Verminephrobacter eiseniae EF01-2: one gene and its partners. The protein of the gene in region 1 binds, or shares a complex with, the protein of each later gene. Links are inferred from orthologs where the notes say so. Each region holds a gene or a part of one and is shown on either strand. Other genes may lie near its edges.

The links. The genes of interacting proteins can lie anywhere in the genome.
Region 2: the proteins of VEIS_RS02595 (region 1) and VEIS_RS16555 are in contact, whole or in part, in a cryo-EM structure (PDB 9GE8), measured with the Escherichia coli proteins. The link is inferred for Verminephrobacter eiseniae EF01-2 from one-to-one orthologs.
Region 3: the proteins of VEIS_RS02595 (region 1) and VEIS_RS16560 are in contact, whole or in part, in a cryo-EM structure (PDB 9GE8), measured with the Escherichia coli proteins. The link is inferred for Verminephrobacter eiseniae EF01-2 from one-to-one orthologs.

The regions. Positions count from the first base shown.
Region 1 is NC_008786.1:596,724-604,177, reverse strand. Bases 1,851-4,924 are described here. They hold VEIS_RS02595 (ABC transporter permease), read right to left. Parts: upstream 4,612-4,924; coding sequence 2,089-4,611; downstream 1,851-2,088. Other genes in these bases: VEIS_RS02590 (class I SAM-dependent methyltransferase), read right to left, coding at 4,653-4,924; VEIS_RS02600 (threo-3-hydroxy-L-aspartate ammonia-lyase), read left to right, coding at 1,851-1,965. Outside these bases: VEIS_RS02605 (SGNH/GDSL hydrolase family protein), read left to right, coding at 26-973; more of VEIS_RS02600, read left to right, coding at 1,000-1,850; more of VEIS_RS02590, read right to left, coding at 4,925-5,576; VEIS_RS02585 (ABC transporter substrate-binding protein), read right to left, coding at 5,679-7,454.
Region 2 is NC_008786.1:3,779,706-3,784,865, reverse strand. The notes cover bases 1-2,970. They hold VEIS_RS16555 (arylesterase), read left to right. Parts: upstream 1-1,137; coding sequence 1,138-1,803; downstream 1,804-2,970. Other genes in these bases: VEIS_RS16545 (DUF2189 domain-containing protein), read right to left, coding at 2,233-2,970; VEIS_RS16550 (hypothetical protein), read right to left, coding at 1,974-2,174; VEIS_RS16560 (ABC transporter ATP-binding protein), read right to left, coding at 426-1,139; rlmB (23S rRNA (guanosine(2251)-2'-O)-methyltransferase RlmB), read right to left, coding at 1-322. In the rest of the region: more of VEIS_RS16545, read right to left, coding at 2,971-3,060; VEIS_RS16540 (PLP-dependent transferase), read right to left, coding at 3,345-4,625; VEIS_RS16535 (VOC family protein), read right to left, coding at 4,851-5,160. UniProt on the Escherichia coli protein: TesA is a multifunctional esterase that can act as a thioesterase, lysophospholipase and protease.
Region 3 is NC_008786.1:3,782,618-3,787,773, forward strand. Bases 1-2,966 are described here. They hold VEIS_RS16560 (ABC transporter ATP-binding protein), read left to right. Parts: upstream 1-1,109; coding sequence 1,110-1,823; downstream 1,824-2,966. Other genes in these bases: VEIS_RS16545 (DUF2189 domain-containing protein), read left to right, coding at 1-16; VEIS_RS16550 (hypothetical protein), read left to right, coding at 75-275; VEIS_RS16555 (arylesterase), read right to left, coding at 446-1,111; rlmB (23S rRNA (guanosine(2251)-2'-O)-methyltransferase RlmB), read left to right, coding at 1,927-2,673; VEIS_RS16570 (ABC transporter substrate-binding protein), read right to left, coding at 2,808-2,966. In the rest of the region: more of VEIS_RS16570, read right to left, coding at 2,967-4,121; VEIS_RS16575 (tagatose kinase), read right to left, coding at 4,355-5,156.

The DNA.
Region 1 (7,454 bases):
CTACCCCTCTTTCCTGGAGAAAAACATGGCAGCAAATTGGATGCGCCGCATGGTCGCCGCAGGGGTCTCGGCCGCATTGCTCACGGCTTGCGGTTCCAGCACCACCGAATCGGCCATTGCGCCGCAGCGCTTGATCGCGTTTGGCGACGCCATGAGCGATGTCGGGCAAAACGGCACGCGCTACACCGTCAATGACGGCAGCATCAACAACTGGACCTTGCAGATCGCGGCCAAATACGACAAGCCGCTGACCCCGGTCAGCGCCGGCGGCACGAGCTACGCAACCGGCAACGCCCGCATCGTGGCCAAGCCGGATGCGGCAGGCAACGCCAGCACCCGCACGCTGTCCGAGCAGATCGACAGCTTCCTGGCCAAGGACCGCTTTGCCAAGGACGACCTGGTGCTGATGAACGGCGGCCTGAGCGACCTGATCGCCGGCATGGCCGCCGTCAACCTCGGCACCCAGACCGAGGCCGCGCAGTTGGCCGCAGCGTTCCAGGCCGGCCAGGACATGGCCGCCCAGGTGCGCCGGCTGGTTGCCGCCGGCGCCCGCCATGTGCTGCTGACCGGCAGCTACGACCTGGGCAAGACCCCCTGGGCCAAGGTCATGGGGCGCGAAGCGGTGCTGGGCCGGGCCAGCAGCCGCTTCAACGAGGGCCTGCTGCTGGGCATCGTCGATCTGGGCGCGAACGCGCTGTATGTGGACTCGGCCTATTACGTGAACCTGTACACCGGCTCGCCGTCCAGCTACGGCTTCAACAATGCCACGGACGCCGTGTGCACCTCGGTGGACGCCAGCAACGGCATCGGCATCGGCCCGGGCCAGATCAACGCGGCCTTGTGCAACAGCGCCACGCTGCGGCCGGACGCCAAGCAAGACACCTATGTGTTTGCCGACTTCGTGCACCTGACCCCCTCGGCACAGCGCCAGTTCGGCACCTTCGCCTACGACCGCCTGCGCGCCCGCTGGTAAATCCATCCGGCAAAGGAACGCCCGCCATGCCCCCTGCCCTGCCCACCTATGACGATGTCGTTGCCGCAGCGGGCCGCATTGCCGGCCATGCGCACCGCACTCCGGTGCTCACCGCGCGCCGCATCGACGAAGTCTTTGGCGCCCGGCTGTTCTTCAAATGCGAGAACCTGCAACGCATGGGCGCGTTCAAGTTCCGGGGCGCGTTCAACGCGCTGTCCCGGTTCGACGCGGCGCAGCGCCAGGCCGGCGTGATCGCGTTCTCGTCCGGCAACCATGCGCAGGCCATTGCGCTGGCAGCGCGCCTGCTGGGTCTGCCGGCCACCATCGTGATGCCGCAGGACGCCCCCGCCAGCAAGATCGCCGCCACGCAGGGCTACGGCGCCAGCGTGCGCTTGTACGACCGTTACACGCAAGACCGCGAGCAGATCAGCCGCGCGCTGGCCGAGCGCGACGGGCTGACGCTGATTCCGCCCTACGACCACGCCGATGTGCTGGCCGGCCAGGGCACGGCCGCCAAGGAACTGTTTGAAGAAGTAGGCCCGCTCGATGCCTTTTTCGTTTGCCTGGGCGGCGGCGGTCTGCTGTCAGGCTCGGCCCTGGCCACGCGCGCGCTGTCGCCCCGGTGCAAGCTCTACGGCGTCGAGCCGGCTGCCGGCAACGACGGCCAGCAGTCGTTTCGCAGCGGCGCCATCGTGCACATCGACACCCCCCGGACGATCGCCGATGGCGCGCAGACGCAGCACCTGGGGCAGATCACCTTCCCCATCATCCGGCGCGATGTCGACGACATCCTGACCGTGACCGACGAGCAGTTGATCGACGCCATGCGCTTTTTTGCCGAGCGCATGAAGCTCATCGTCGAGCCCACCGGCTGCCTGGGCTTTGCGGCGGCGCACGCGCTGCGCAGCCAGCTTGCGGGCCAGCGCGTGGGCGTGCTGATCAGCGGCGGCAATATCGACATGGCGCGCTTTTGCGCGCTGCTGGCGCCGTGATTCCATTCCTGAAGCATCCGGGCACTTTGCCGGCGCCGCTTGCCGCGCATTCGTGCTGTCTGCGCTGCGCCTTCGCTGGCATGAACGATTTGGCAATGGAGTGAGGCGCTCGGGCCGGCGGCCTCATTCAGCGCTGCGGCGCAGCGTGTCCGTCACCGGGCGCAGCAGCACTTCGCGCAGGCCCCACCAGCCCGCAGCCAGCGCCAGCACGGCCCCTGCGCCGGCGCCGGCCAGCGGCACCCAGGGTGCGGCGGTCCAACTGAAATCGAACACGAAGCGCGCCAGCGCCCAGCCCAGCGCCAGCGCCACGGCACTGGCCAGAAAGCCGGCCAGCAGGCCGACACCGGCCAGTTCGGCCCGCTGCACCTGGCGCAGCAAGCGGGCGCTGGCGCCCACGGCGCGCATGATGGCGTATTCCCGCGCCCGCTCTTCGCGGGTGGCGGTGACGGCGGCAAACAGCACCACCAGCCCGGCGGCCAGCGTAAAGGCAAACAGGAACTCCACCGCATGGATCACCTGGTCCAGCACGCGCTGCACCTGGGCAATGGTGGCGCCCATATCGACGCTGGTGATGTTGGGAAATTGGCGCACCAGCGCGTTGTCGAAGCCCGGGGCCGCAGGCGCGCGATAGGCCGCCAGATAGGTCAGCGGCAGGCTCTCCTCGAGCTGCGCCACCGGGTACATCACGAAGAAATTGGCGCGCATCGAACCCCAATCGACCTTGCGCAGGCTGGTGATGCGGGCCTCGTCCTGCACGCCGCCGATGTCGAAGCGCAGGCGGTCGCCCAGCCGCAGGCCCAGGGTCTTGGCAATGCCCTCCTCGACGCTGATCGCGCCCGCCTCGCCGGGCCGCCACTGCCCGGCCACGATCTGGTTGTGCGCGGGCTGCTCCAGCGTGTTGGAGAGGTTCAATTCGCGCTCGACCAGGCGCTTGGCGCGCTCGTCGGCGTAGCGCTCGGGGCCTACGGCCTGGCCGTTCACGGCCACCAGCCGGCCGCGGATCATCGGGTACCAGTCGTAGCGGAGCACGCCGCTGTCCGCGAGCGCCTGCCGGAAGGCCGCCGACTGCCCGGGCTGTACGTTGATGACAAAGCGATCGGGCGCATCCGGCGGGGTTGCCTGGCGCCAACTGCTGATCAGATCGGTGCGCAGCAGCACCAGCAGCACCAGGGCCAGCAGCCCCAGCGCCAGACTGCTGACCTGCACCACGGCATAGGCCGGGCGCGCCGCGATCTGCCGCGTCGCCAGCACCAGCCAGCGCGGCGCGCTGACCTCGTTCACGCTGTGGCGCAGCAGTTTGACCGCCAGCCATGACAGCCCGGCAAACAGCGCTGCGGCGCCGGCAAAACCGCCCACGGCGATCAGGCCCAGCAGCAGGTCGCGGCTGACGGCCAGCAGCAGGGCGGCAAAGCCGGCCAGGCCCAGCGCCAGCACCGCCAGCGACGCCGGTTTGATTCCCCCCAGATCGCGCCGGATCACGCGCAGCGGCGGCACCCGGGCCAGTTGCAGCAGCGGCGGCATACCGAACGCGAACAGCAGCGTCAGCCCCAGCCCCAGGCCGGACGCAGCCGGCCACAGGCCAGGCGGCGGCAGGCTCGTGCCGAGCAGGCCGGCGAGCAGCAGCACGAAGGCGTGGTGCACCAGATAGCCCAGCGCCACCCCCAGCACGCTGGCCAGCAGGCCCAGCAGCGCGAACTCGGTGCTGTAAGCGCCGGCAATGGCGCGCTGGCTCTGGCCCAGCACCCGCAGCATGGCCGCAGCGTCCAGTTGCCCGGCGGCAAAGCCGCGCGCGGCCAGCGCCACGGCCACGGCCGCCAGCAGCGCCGCCAGCAGCGCCACCAGGCCCATGAATTGCTGCGCCCGATCGAGCGTCTGGCGCATCTCGGGACGGCCGCTGTCCAGCGACTCCATGCGCACCCCATGCACCCCGGGCTTTTTCGCCTCGGCCAGCGCCCAGGCGTTGAAAGCCGCGACCGCAGGCGCCGGGCCGATCAGCGCAAAGCGATAGTTCAGGCGGCTGGCCGGCTGCACCAGGCCGGTGGCGGGCAGATCCTGCCGGTTGATCATCACGCGCGGGGCAAAGCCGATGAAGCCCGAGCCCCGGTCGGGCTCGATGACGATGATGCGCGCAATGCGCAGTTGCGCGTCGCCGAGCAGCAGCGTGTCGCCGATGGCCAGGTTCAGCGCGGTCAGCAGCGACGCATCGACCCACACCTGGCCGGGCGCAGGAATCGCGCGCGTGCTCTGCCCTGCGGCCCCCGGGGCATCGGCCACCGTGAGGTTGCCGCGCAGCGGGTAGCCCGGGGGCACGCTTTTGAGCGCCACCAGTTTGCTGGCGCCACCCTGCGCGTCGCTGGCCCGGCCCATGGTCGGAAAACTCAGCGTGGTGACCGACTGCAAGCCCAGCGCCCGGGCGCGCTCGACGAAGGCCGCTGGCGTGGGCAGGTCGCTGACCACCACGGCATCGCCGCCGAGCAGTTGCAGCGCATCGCGCTGCAAGCCGCCCTGCAACCGGTCGGCAAAAAAGCCCACCGCCGTGAGCGCCGCCACCGCCAGGCTGACCGCAACGATGAGCAAGCGCAGCGCGCCCGCGCGCAGGTCCCGGACCAGGCTGCGCCAGCCCAGGCGTAGAAAAGACAGGTTCATCGGCCGAACCTTAACGCAAAGCCCGTCTTTGGCGCCGGCTTTCAGTGCGCAGCGCCCTGCGCGGCAAGCGCCTGCCGGGTGCCCGAGGCGTCGAGGCCAAAGCGTGCGCCCAAGGCTTCTTCCAATCCGAGCGCACTCAGGATGGCGCGCAGGCGCTGTGCGGCGCCGTGCTTTTTCTGGCCGGTATGGCGCGCGATGATCAGCTCATTTTTCAGGCTGTCCTCCCACCCGACCAGTTCTGTCACCGTCACCTGGTAGCCACTGGCTTGCAGGTACAGGCAACGCAGCACATTGGTGACATGGCCGCCGAACTCGCGGGCATGCAAGGGGTGGCGCCATAACTCGGCCAGCGCTGTGCGCGCCAGTTGCAGGGCTTTGTCGCGGCGCAGGCAGGCCGCCATTTCCGCCTGGCAGCAAGGCACCAGCACCATGGCGCGGGCGTTCTTGTGCAGACCGAAGGCAATCGCATCGTCGGTGGCGGTATCGCAGGCATGCAAAGCCGTGACCACATCGATGTGCGCCGGCAAGCCGTCGGCAACGGTGGCGTCGGCCACCGACAGATCGAGGAATGACATGCGCCCGAAACCCAGCTTTTGCGCCAGCAGGCGCGACTTTTGCACCAGTTCTGCGCGGGTCTCGACGCCATAGATATGGCCCTGCCCCAGGGCCTTGAAGCACAGGTCGTAGAGGATGAACCCCAGGTACGACTTGCCGGCGCCGTGGTCGGCCAGCGTGAGTCCGGCGCCTTCGGCCGCCAGTTCTGCGAGCAGCGGCTCGATGAATTGGATCAGGTGGTGCACCTGCTTGAGCTTGCGCCGCGAGTCCTGGTTCAGGCGCCCCTCGGGGGTCAGGATATGCAGTTCCTTGAGCAACTCCACCGATTGCCCGGGCCGCAGCGGCAACGGCCCGGCAAGCATGTCCGGGACGGCCGGGACGGCCCGGGCGCGCCCGGCCTTCGGCCTCATCGCGCGCTGCCCTGGCGGGACTGCACGGCGGGCACGGCGCACGGCAGTTGCGTCGTCGGCAGCGGGGCCATGGTCCGGGTCATGCCCTATTGTGACGCTGGTTCATGGCGCCGGCCTGAGTCTGGCGACGATGTACTTGAAGTTCGACCACCACCACCAAGGCCCTTCATAGTAGTTGCTGGCAGAAGGAAAGTTGCTCCAGTACGTGGTGTTGACCGGCACGAACTTGGACGTGCCGAACATCGGGATGACGGGCATGCCGGCCACCAGTTCCTTCAACAGCGCCGTGCCCAGTTCCACATTCTTCGGGTCTGTCGGCTGCAAAATCGCCATCTGGTCGATGGTGTGGCTCAGGCTCGGGTTCGTGTAGCGTTCGCGGTTGAACGCGGCCGGTTGACCGTTGGGGCTGACGTACTTTTCGTGCCACCATTCCAGTCGAACCCACAGATCGGGGCCGATCGCGCAGGTCTGGTTCCAGTAGGCGCCGGCCTGGAAGTTGCCGGAGGCGTACTCGGTGGTGAAAACGCCGCCTTGCTGCTGCTGCACATTGACATCGATGCCGAATTTCTTCCATTCATTGGCCACGGCGAAGGCCAGGCGCTGGGACTGGATCTCGAAGTCGGCCGGCGCGTTGATCGTCATCTTCCAGGGCTTGCCATCGGGCAGCAGCCATCCGGCGTCGGCCTTGCGAAAGCCCACGCTTTGCAGCAGTGCGGCGGCCTTCGCAGGGTCGAACTTCCACCAGCCGACGCCAAACAGCTTGCGTAGTTCGGCGTCGCCCGTCGGCAGGCCCGGTATCTTTTCGGCGGCCAGGCGCTTGCCCATCCGGATGGCGAATTCGGAATCGAAAGGCTTGTAGCCGTCCGGCAGCGCAAAGCCCTTGAGCCATGGCAGCATCGGCTCGTGGTAGGTTTTCATCAGGATCGAGATCGGCGGCGCATGCAGCGGCGAGGCGCGCATCATCCCGGAGAATGTCGCGATGCTGACGTTGTCGATCCGGGTCGCCAGCGCCAGCGCCCAGCGCACCTGCCATTGGTCGTAGGGGGCGCTCGAGGTGTTGAACGAGATGCCCCGCTCGCAGGGGTCGTCCAGGGCGGCCCAGGGGAAGGCGTCGTACCAGGACTTCACCTTGGCATTCCTTTGCCGCAGGATGTCCAAGCCTTCGGGCGTGATGTCGGTCAGCACATCGATGTCGTTCCGGGCCATTGCCATGATCCGCTTTTCTTCCGTGCCGTAGGAGCGAAACAGGACGTACTTTGGCTTGGGCTCGCCGACGATTTGTCCGGCGTCGGTCTTTTGCCAGTCGGCCCGCTTCTCCCACAGGAACCAAAAACCGTTGTCGTCCACCTCCTTGAGCTTGTACGGGCCGATGGTCACCGGCGGGAAGTTGGCGAACGTCGCCGGATCGACCTTTTCCCAGACATGCTTGGGCAGCACGCGAAAGCCGTTGCCGAAGATCACGGAACCGAACATGTAGGCGATTTTCGGCATCGCACTGAGCGTCTCCAGTTCCACCGTTTCTGCGTCGATCGCCTGGATGCTCTTGATGTTCTTTTCCAGGAAGCGGTTGTAGGGCAGCTTGGGGTTGCCGATGATCATCTGCGCGGTATAGGCCACGTCGGCGGCGCTGAATGGCACGCCGTCGCTCCACGCCAGCCCCTTGCGCACCTTGAAGCGCCAGCGGGTGTTCTTGCCATCGATGGCCTCGGGCATGGTGGCGGCCAGCGCCGGGTACTGGACGCCCTTGACGGTATCTATCTCCCACAGGTTGCTGTAGCCGAGCTGGTGCAATCCCTGAACCAGGCTGTTGCCTTCGAGATAGGGGTTCATGCGCTTGGGGTTGCCAACCCGGCCCGTGAGGATGTCGACCACCAGGGT
Region 2 (5,160 bases), 3.2 Mb from region 1 along the record:
CGCCGTCGAGCACCAGCAGCAAGGGCGGTCCGCTGCCTGCGGCCTGGAGCTTTTCCAGCAGTTCGTCGAGCGAACTGATCGGCGCCACGGGCTGCACGCGCGCGGCCACGCCCTGGTGGCCATGGCTGCCGGCCAGCTTGGCGATGCGCATGCCGTCAGCCTCGATCAGGCGGGCGCCGGCCGCGCGGGCGCGTTCGAGAAACTGGCGCATGCGCGCGTCGCGCCGCGTGGCCTCGTGGTAGATCTCGATGACCGATTCGGGCGCGGTCTTCAGACGCACGCCCACGGCGTGAAAGCCGAACAGGACTTTGGGGCTGGACATCGGGCGATTATCCGCTGGCGGCCGATGGCAGCGTCATGTTGCTACCGAAAACATAGCTTCCGATGAATGATCTGCTTGCATCATGGGCCAAGCGCAGCGCCGATCACAGCACGCGGCCGGCGTCGATGGTGATGCGCCGCTGGCACCGGTCGGCAATGCTGCGGTCATGCGTGACCAGCACCAGCGTCGTGCCCTGCTCGCGGTTGAGCGCGAACATCAGTTGCATGATGGTCTCGCCCGTCGCAAAGTCCAGGCTGCCGGTAGGCTCGTCGGCCAGCAGCACGGCCGGCTGCACGACAAAGGCCCGCGCCAGCGCCACGCGCTGTTGTTCGCCGCCCGACAGCACCCTGGGGTAATGCCTGAGGCGCTGGCTCAGGCCCACGCGGGCCAGCATCTCGGTGGCGGCCTGGCGCGCGTCGCGGCGATTGGCCAGTTCCAGCGGCAGCATCACGTTCTCCAGCGCCGTGAGGTGGCCCATCAGTTGGAAGCTCTGGAACACGAAGCCCAGTTGCTGTGCCCGCAGGGCGGCGCGCGCGTCCTCGTCGATGGCAAACAGGTCATGGCCACCGAGCCGCACCGTGCCGCGCGTGGGGCAATCGAGCCCGGCGATGATGGCCAGCAGGCTGCTCTTGCCCGAGCCCGAGGCGCCGACGATGGCCACCGTTTCCCGGGCCGCCAGACGGAAATCGATATCCCGCAGAATATCGAGGGTTCCGGTGGAATCCGTCACCGATTTGAAAACATGTTCCACGGCAATCATCGCTGTGGCGGCAACGGCCTGGGGTGATGCGGGTGGCGGTGTGGAGGGTTCGGACATGAAAGGCTCAATGGTGATTTGCAATTGGCATCGGCGTGACTTTATCGTGTGCGCTGCGGCCGGCCTGCTGGCCGCCGCCGCGATGGCCCAGGCCCCGGCGTCCCGCCCGGCGCTGGTGCTGGTGCTGGGCGACTCGCTCAGCGCCGAATACGGCCTGGCACGCGGCACGGGTTGGGTGGCACTGCTGGAGCAGCAATTGCGGCAGGAGCGACCCCAGGTCACCGTGCTCAACGCCAGCGTCAGCGGCGAGACCACATCGGGCGGACGCTCACGCCTTGCGGCCTTGCTGGCGCAGCACCAGCCCAGCCATGTGGTGATCGAGCTCGGCGGCAATGATGCGCTGCGCGGACTGCCTTTGAAAAGCATCGAAGAGAACCTGGACTGGATGACCCGGACGGCGCAGCAGGCCGGCGCAAAAGTCCTGCTGCTGGGCATGCAGGTGCCGCCCAACTATGGCGCCGCTTACGCCGACCGGTTTGCGGCCTTGTTCACCACGGTAGCGCAGGCCCGCAAGGCCGCAGTGGTGCCTTTTTTGCTCAAAGGGGTGGCCGACGGGCCGGACCCGACCCGCCTGTTCCAGCCAGACCGCATCCACCCGCGCGCCGAAGCGCAGCCGCAGTTGCTGGCCAATGTGTGGCCGGAACTGAAAAAACTGTTGCAGTGAGCGCCAACGCGCCTGCGGCGCCTTGGCGCCGAGAGGGGACGCCGAGGATCAGGCCCCCGCCAACCGGGGGCGCGGGCTCTGCGGCATCCGCTGGCTTGGGTCTCGATGCAGGGCGTGCAGTCGTGCAGTCGCCGCCGGCAGGGCATGTGCAGCAATGGCCGCCGGCAGGGTCAGGTGCCGGGCGCAGCGCCCGACGACGGCTGATCCGGCGCCCCCGCCGCATCGCCGATGGACTGGCTGTCCGCCGGCGGGCCGCTGCCCTGCGGGTCGTTCGGTTTGCGCTGTGTTTTGGCCCGGAGCTTGTCTTGCTTTTTTTGCTTTTTGGCGAGTTCGCGCTGGCGTTTCTCGTAGCCGTAGTTGGGTGTTGCCAAGGTAATTACTTCCTGAAGTGAAGCCTCACTGTAACAGCATGGTCCCGGGGTTTCGGGTTCATGCGGCAGCGGACCGGGTGGGAGAGACGGCTGCGCGGTAAGCGTGCCAACTGGCATGGCCCAGCACCGGCCCTGCCAGCAGCAGCCCTGCGCCCCAGAACCAGAGCGACAGCGCGACGATGGCCGTGATCAGCGCCCCCCAGAGCAGCATCACGGCCTGGTTGTCGAGCACCACCCGCAGGCTGGTAATGCCGGCGGTGAGCGCATCGGTGTCGCGGTCGAGAATCATCGGGATCGACACCACGCAACTGGCAAACACCAGCCCGGCAAACACCCCGCCGACTGCGGTGTACACCGCGACGAACCCCCAGTTTTGCGGGCTGAACAGCGCTTGCAGCACACCGCTGGTCGACGGCATGCCGGTGTCGAAGAACACCGCGAACACCACCAGCGAGGCTCGGCCCCACAACAGCTCCAGCACCACCAGCAACAACACCAGCATGCCCATGCTGCCCAGGCGACTGTCCCAGCAGGTGAGCGACTCGCCCAGTCCGGGCGCAAGCCCCGCCTCGAGGCGGCGGCTGGTGTCGTACAGCCCCATCGCCAGAAACGGGCCGAGCAGCAGGCAGCCGCTGACCAGCGACATCACATACTCCGCCCGGGTGCGGAACACCCAGCCCAGCACCAGCGCCATGCCCCAAAAACACATGCCGTAGAACGAGGCAATGCCGGGGGCGGCGCGCATATCCTGCAGACCCTTGAGCAGCCAGCGCAAGGGATCGGCCAAGCGCAGCCGTTGCAGCGTGACAGGCTGCGCCGCTGGGGGCGGGGGTGCCGGTGGATCGGCGGCCGGCTCCGGAGCCGGGTTGGGCGGTGTGGCGGTCATGCAGGCAGGCGGTCGATGGTGTGGCGTATGGGCTGGCGTGAAACCGATGCCTGCACGGTAAGCCAGCCACAGCCGCTGCGCCACTGAGGAAACTACCACCCCGGGCCGGAACCCCTGCGGGGCTAGTGTCGCGTCACCGATCATCTGTCGGTCTGCGCTGGCCATCGAAGCGCATCGCGGCGTTGCATCGCTTGCCAATACGCTCGGTATTGGCCGCGCTATGCGCCTTGCGCTGCGCTCCGATGGCTGCGCGCAGCCTACGACATCTGATCAGTGACACGACACTAGGGTCCATCCGCCGCGAAGGCGCGCTCGAGCGCCTGCTGCAAATCCTGCTGCAGATCCGGCACCGCTTCCAGCCCGATGAAAAACCGCACCAACGTGCCCGGCTTCAGATGCGGGGCAGGGCGCAGGCGCATGCTGGCAAGGTGGTAGGGCACCACCAGGCTCATCGGCCCGCCCCAGCTGTAGCCGATTTTGAACAGGCGCAAGCCATCGCAGAAGGCGTCCACCTGCGACTGCGTGTAGCGCGCATCGATGATCACGCTGAACAAGCCCGCCGCAGCGCCCCGGGTAGCCGTATCGGCGCCGCATGGCGCTTCAGTGACACCGGCGCCGCACAGCGCCTGCCAGTGCGCGTGGCCGGGCGAACCGGCCAGCGCCGGATGCAGCACCTGCGCGATCGCCGGCTGCTGCTGCAGCCACAGCGCCAACTGGCGCGCGGCCGCGTCGTGGGCACGGTAACGCAGACCGATGCTGGGCAGCGCGCGCAGCACCGCCTCGGCGTCATTGCCCGCCACACCCAGGCCCAGCCGCATATGGGTGAGCTTGATCTTCATGTGCAGTTCGGGGTCGCGCGTGATCACGCTACCCATCAGCACATCGCCGTTGCCGCTCGGGAATTTGGTCAGCGCATGGGCCGAAATGTCGACCCCGAGGCTGCGGCTGCCGTCGCCGGTGAGGTCAAACGGCGCAAATGCCAAACCGGCGCCCCAGGTATTGTCCAGGGCCGTGATCACACCCCGCGCACGGCAGATGCGCACCTGCCCGCACAGATCGGGAAACTCCATGGTCACCGAACCCGGCGCCTCCAGCCACACCAGCCGCGTGGCAGGCGTGATGCGCGCGGCCAAATCGGCCTTGTCCAGCGGATCGTACAAGCCATGGCGGATGCCGAAACGGGCCAGTTCACCATTGGCCAGTGCCAGGCTCGGGCCGTAGACATTGTCGGGAAGCAGCACCTCATCGCCGGTTTCGAGCAGCGCCAGCGCCACATTGGCGATCGCCGCCAAACCACTGGGCTGCAGCACGCATTGCAGGCCGCCCTCCAACATGCACAACCGCTCTTCGAGCGTGAACGTGGTGGGCGTGCCATGCAGCCCGTAGGTGTAACTGCTCTTGTCCTTCCACTCACGGGTGCGCATTGCCGCCACGTTCGGGAAGATCACGGTGGAAGCCTTGTAAACCCCGGGCTGCAAGGCCGCAAATCCCGCTGGCGGGATGTAGTCGTGGTGGACGATGCGGGTGCTGAGATCGTCGGCGTCTGTATGGTTCATGCCTGCCATGGTAGCGCGCCGGCGGAAATGTCCCGGCGCGTGGTCGACGAAAAGCAGCTTGAGATGCACTTCTTTTGAACGATCGTCATTCGAGACATACGATGTATATTATGTTAAATATATGATTGGATTCGATTGGATTCGGGTCGATCCAATCGATGCGCTCGATGCGCTGCCAGCCATGTCCTGGTGTTGGCACACGCCGGCCTCAACCATCAAAGTCAACCTCAGCCCTCAACCCAGCGCCTCGATCACCTCGGCGGGCGCCTGCACCAGTTCGATCAATACGCCCTCGCCGGCAATCGGGAACTCGTCGTTGCTTTTCGGGTGCAAAAAGGTAATGTCATGGCCTGCAGCGCCCTTGCGGATGCCGCCCGGGGCAAAGCGCACGCCCCGGGCGCTGAGCCATTGCACGGCCCGGGGCAAGTCGTCGATCCACAGGCCGATGTGGTTCAGCGGCGGGCTGTGCACGGCGGGTTTTTTGCTGATGTCCAGCGGTTGCATCAGGTCGACCTCGACCTGGTGCGCATTGCGGCCCATGGAC
Region 3 (5,156 bases), 3.2 Mb from region 1 along the record:
GTCCGCTGCCGCATGAACCCGAAACCCCGGGACCATGCTGTTACAGTGAGGCTTCACTTCAGGAAGTAATTACCTTGGCAACACCCAACTACGGCTACGAGAAACGCCAGCGCGAACTCGCCAAAAAGCAAAAAAAGCAAGACAAGCTCCGGGCCAAAACACAGCGCAAACCGAACGACCCGCAGGGCAGCGGCCCGCCGGCGGACAGCCAGTCCATCGGCGATGCGGCGGGGGCGCCGGATCAGCCGTCGTCGGGCGCTGCGCCCGGCACCTGACCCTGCCGGCGGCCATTGCTGCACATGCCCTGCCGGCGGCGACTGCACGACTGCACGCCCTGCATCGAGACCCAAGCCAGCGGATGCCGCAGAGCCCGCGCCCCCGGTTGGCGGGGGCCTGATCCTCGGCGTCCCCTCTCGGCGCCAAGGCGCCGCAGGCGCGTTGGCGCTCACTGCAACAGTTTTTTCAGTTCCGGCCACACATTGGCCAGCAACTGCGGCTGCGCTTCGGCGCGCGGGTGGATGCGGTCTGGCTGGAACAGGCGGGTCGGGTCCGGCCCGTCGGCCACCCCTTTGAGCAAAAAAGGCACCACTGCGGCCTTGCGGGCCTGCGCTACCGTGGTGAACAAGGCCGCAAACCGGTCGGCGTAAGCGGCGCCATAGTTGGGCGGCACCTGCATGCCCAGCAGCAGGACTTTTGCGCCGGCCTGCTGCGCCGTCCGGGTCATCCAGTCCAGGTTCTCTTCGATGCTTTTCAAAGGCAGTCCGCGCAGCGCATCATTGCCGCCGAGCTCGATCACCACATGGCTGGGCTGGTGCTGCGCCAGCAAGGCCGCAAGGCGTGAGCGTCCGCCCGATGTGGTCTCGCCGCTGACGCTGGCGTTGAGCACGGTGACCTGGGGTCGCTCCTGCCGCAATTGCTGCTCCAGCAGTGCCACCCAACCCGTGCCGCGTGCCAGGCCGTATTCGGCGCTGAGCGAGTCGCCCAGCACCAGCACCAGCGCCGGGCGGGACGCCGGGGCCTGGGCCATCGCGGCGGCGGCCAGCAGGCCGGCCGCAGCGCACACGATAAAGTCACGCCGATGCCAATTGCAAATCACCATTGAGCCTTTCATGTCCGAACCCTCCACACCGCCACCCGCATCACCCCAGGCCGTTGCCGCCACAGCGATGATTGCCGTGGAACATGTTTTCAAATCGGTGACGGATTCCACCGGAACCCTCGATATTCTGCGGGATATCGATTTCCGTCTGGCGGCCCGGGAAACGGTGGCCATCGTCGGCGCCTCGGGCTCGGGCAAGAGCAGCCTGCTGGCCATCATCGCCGGGCTCGATTGCCCCACGCGCGGCACGGTGCGGCTCGGTGGCCATGACCTGTTTGCCATCGACGAGGACGCGCGCGCCGCCCTGCGGGCACAGCAACTGGGCTTCGTGTTCCAGAGCTTCCAACTGATGGGCCACCTCACGGCGCTGGAGAACGTGATGCTGCCGCTGGAACTGGCCAATCGCCGCGACGCGCGCCAGGCCGCCACCGAGATGCTGGCCCGCGTGGGCCTGAGCCAGCGCCTCAGGCATTACCCCAGGGTGCTGTCGGGCGGCGAACAACAGCGCGTGGCGCTGGCGCGGGCCTTTGTCGTGCAGCCGGCCGTGCTGCTGGCCGACGAGCCTACCGGCAGCCTGGACTTTGCGACGGGCGAGACCATCATGCAACTGATGTTCGCGCTCAACCGCGAGCAGGGCACGACGCTGGTGCTGGTCACGCATGACCGCAGCATTGCCGACCGGTGCCAGCGGCGCATCACCATCGACGCCGGCCGCGTGCTGTGATCGGCGCTGCGCTTGGCCCATGATGCAAGCAGATCATTCATCGGAAGCTATGTTTTCGGTAGCAACATGACGCTGCCATCGGCCGCCAGCGGATAATCGCCCGATGTCCAGCCCCAAAGTCCTGTTCGGCTTTCACGCCGTGGGCGTGCGTCTGAAGACCGCGCCCGAATCGGTCATCGAGATCTACCACGAGGCCACGCGGCGCGACGCGCGCATGCGCCAGTTTCTCGAACGCGCCCGCGCGGCCGGCGCCCGCCTGATCGAGGCTGACGGCATGCGCATCGCCAAGCTGGCCGGCAGCCATGGCCACCAGGGCGTGGCCGCGCGCGTGCAGCCCGTGGCGCCGATCAGTTCGCTCGACGAACTGCTGGAAAAGCTCCAGGCCGCAGGCAGCGGACCGCCCTTGCTGCTGGTGCTCGACGGCGTGACCGACCCGCACAACCTCGGGGCCTGCCTGCGTGTGGCCGACGGGGCCGGGGCGCATGCCGTGATTGCGCCCAAGGACCATGCCGTGGGCATCAACGCCACCGTGGCCAAGGTGGCCAGCGGGGCGGCCGAGACCATGCCGTACTTCATGGTGACCAACCTCGCGCGCACGCTCGATGAACTCAAGGAGCGCAGCATCTGGTGCATAGGCACCTGCGACGACGCGCCCGGCACCTTGTACCAACTCGACCTCAAAGGCCCCGTGGCACTGGTGCTGGGCGCCGAGGGCAGCGGCATGCGCCAGCGCACCCGCAAGACCTGCGACGAACTGGCGCGCATCCCGATGCAGGGCGCGGTGGAGAGCCTGAACGTCTCGGTGGCCAGCGGCATATGCCTGTACGAGGCCCTGCGCCAACGCGCCTAGTGTCGCGTCACCGATCATCTGACCGGTGACGCGACACTAGTCTGCGCTCCCTTGAGCGCCGCCATCACCGGCCTATGGTCTGCGCAACGTGGCGCGCTGCGCTCATCCTGCGCCGCCATTTGCCGCTATGTGTGCTATTTGTAATAACCCCCCTTGCGCATCTCCCGGTCTGCGGCGGTCTGCCCGGTCTTGAGCGCCTGCGCCACACTGACCTTGCCCGCCAGCGCGGCGCCCAACTGTTGGCCCACGGCCAAGCCTATCGCCTGAAACTCGGCAATGGCGGCAAACTGGACCCCGGTGTACGGGGACTTGGGCAGCGTCTGATCATCGGGATTGGCCGCCAAGATGGCTTTGCGCTCCATCTGGCCAAACCTGGAGACCTGCTGGTACTCGGCGCGGTCATAGGTCGAAGCGCGGTTGCCGGTGGGCACGGCGATCCAGCCCGACTCCTTGGCCACCAGTTGCACGTAATCCCTGGATGTCGCCCAGTTGATGAACCTTTGCGCCTGCTCTTCCTTCTTCGTGGCGCCCGGAATCGCCAGCGCCCAAGCCCACAGCCAGCTCGCGCCCTTGGGCGTGACGGCGATCGGCGCCTTGGCGAAGGCCACTTTGTCGGCCACCTTGCTGAACTTCGGGTCTGCCACCGAGGTCCCGGCGCTGGTGGCATCCACCCAGACCCCGCATTTGCCTTCAGCAAAGAGCGCCAGGTTTTCGTTGAAGCTGTTGGCGCTCGCACCTGGCGGGCCGTACTTTTTCATCAGGTCCAGATAAAACGAGATCGCGTCGTGCCACGCCTTGCTGTCCACCTGGGGCTTCCAGCCCATGTCGAACCATTGGCCACCAAAGGTGTTGACCATGGTCGACAGCAGCGCCATGTTGTCGCCCCAGCCAGGCTTGCCGCGCAGGCACACGCCATACAGGCCCTTGCCGGGGTTGTGGACCTTGGCGGCGAAAGCGCGAATCTGCTCCCAGGTGGGCTGCTCGGGCAGGCTCGCGCCGACCGCCTGCGCCAGGTCGGCGCGGTACATCGTGAACGAGCTCTCGCCATAGAACGGGGCCGCATACAGCTTGCCGTTGGCCGACAGACCGGCACGGATGGGGGCCAGCAGATCGTCGACGTCGTACCCGGCGTCCGGCTTGAACTCCTTGAGCCAGCCTTTCTTGCCCCAGATCGGCGTCTCGTACATGCCGATGGTCATCACGTCGAACTGCCCGCCCTGCGTCGCAATGTCCGTCGTGACGCGCTGGCGCAGCGCGCCCTCCTCCAGCGTCACCCACTTGAGCTTGATGTCGGGATGGCTCTTTTCGAACTGCGGCGTGAGCTTTTGCATCTCTATCATCTGCCGGTTGTTGACCGTGGCGATGACCAGTTCGGTCGTGCTGGCAGCCTGCGCTGCGCCTGCCGTGCACAGCGCAAAGCACAGTGCGATCCGGGTCTTGCGATACATCATCGGGTAATCTCCATAGGTTGGTTGATGGGGTCGAGACCGATCGGCCGATCAAAGCCGATGCGGTGCCGTTCAGGCTGGCGCCGCCACCCTGCCCGTGTCGCCCTGACCCGGCAGGCGAGCGCGTAAGGTTTGCCGGCGCGCAGCGCATCCGATGCAGCGCCGGGCCATGCGGGTTCGCCGCGCCGCCCAATGGCTCGCGCCGGCCCGGGCTGGCTCGGCAGGCCCGGCATTCATGGCCGCGCCAGCAGCGCATCGAGTTGCTCGAAGTCGGAGGTTCCCTCCATCGGGCCCTTGACCCGCACGGCCAGGGCGCCGCTGGCATTGGCATAGCGCAATGCCTCCTCGGGCCCTTTGCCCAGGTGCCTGCAGGTCACGAACGTGGCACCGAAGCAATCGCCGGCCCCGGTCGGGTCCAACTCCTCGACCGCAAGCGCCGCCACCTCCAACCGGGCGCCACGGGCGAAGTAGCTGCAGCCCTGCGGGCCGCGCTTGACGACGATCTCTTTGACCCCTTTGGCGAACAGCTCGTCAATGGCGCCCGCCTCATCCGCAGCGTCGGTCAGCAGGCTGACCTCGTGGCCGCTGGGCAAGAGGATGTCGGTGAACTCCAGGATGTAGCCCAGTGCTTCGCGCATCTCGCAGATGCGCAGCATTTCCTTGCGGATGTTGGGGTCGAAGGAGACCATGCCCCCCTGCCCTTTGACGATTTCGATCGCCTTCTTCATCGCATCGATGATCCGGAAGGAGAACAACGACGAGCCCATCACATGAAAGTGCGAGCAATCTTTCAGCGCCGCCGCACTGACATGGGCGGGCTGCAACTGCGCCGAAGCGCTATTGGTGATGTTGAAGATGAAATCGCGCTCGCCGTCCAGGCGATAGGTCACGAAGGCGCTGCCGGTGACGGCGGTCTTCAATACGCTGATCGCGCTCGTGTCCACGCCATCGCGCTGCAGCCGCTCGATGTTCAGCCAGCCGAAGTCGTCATCGCCCACGCAGCCAATGATCGCGGCCGGATGGCCCAGGCGGGCC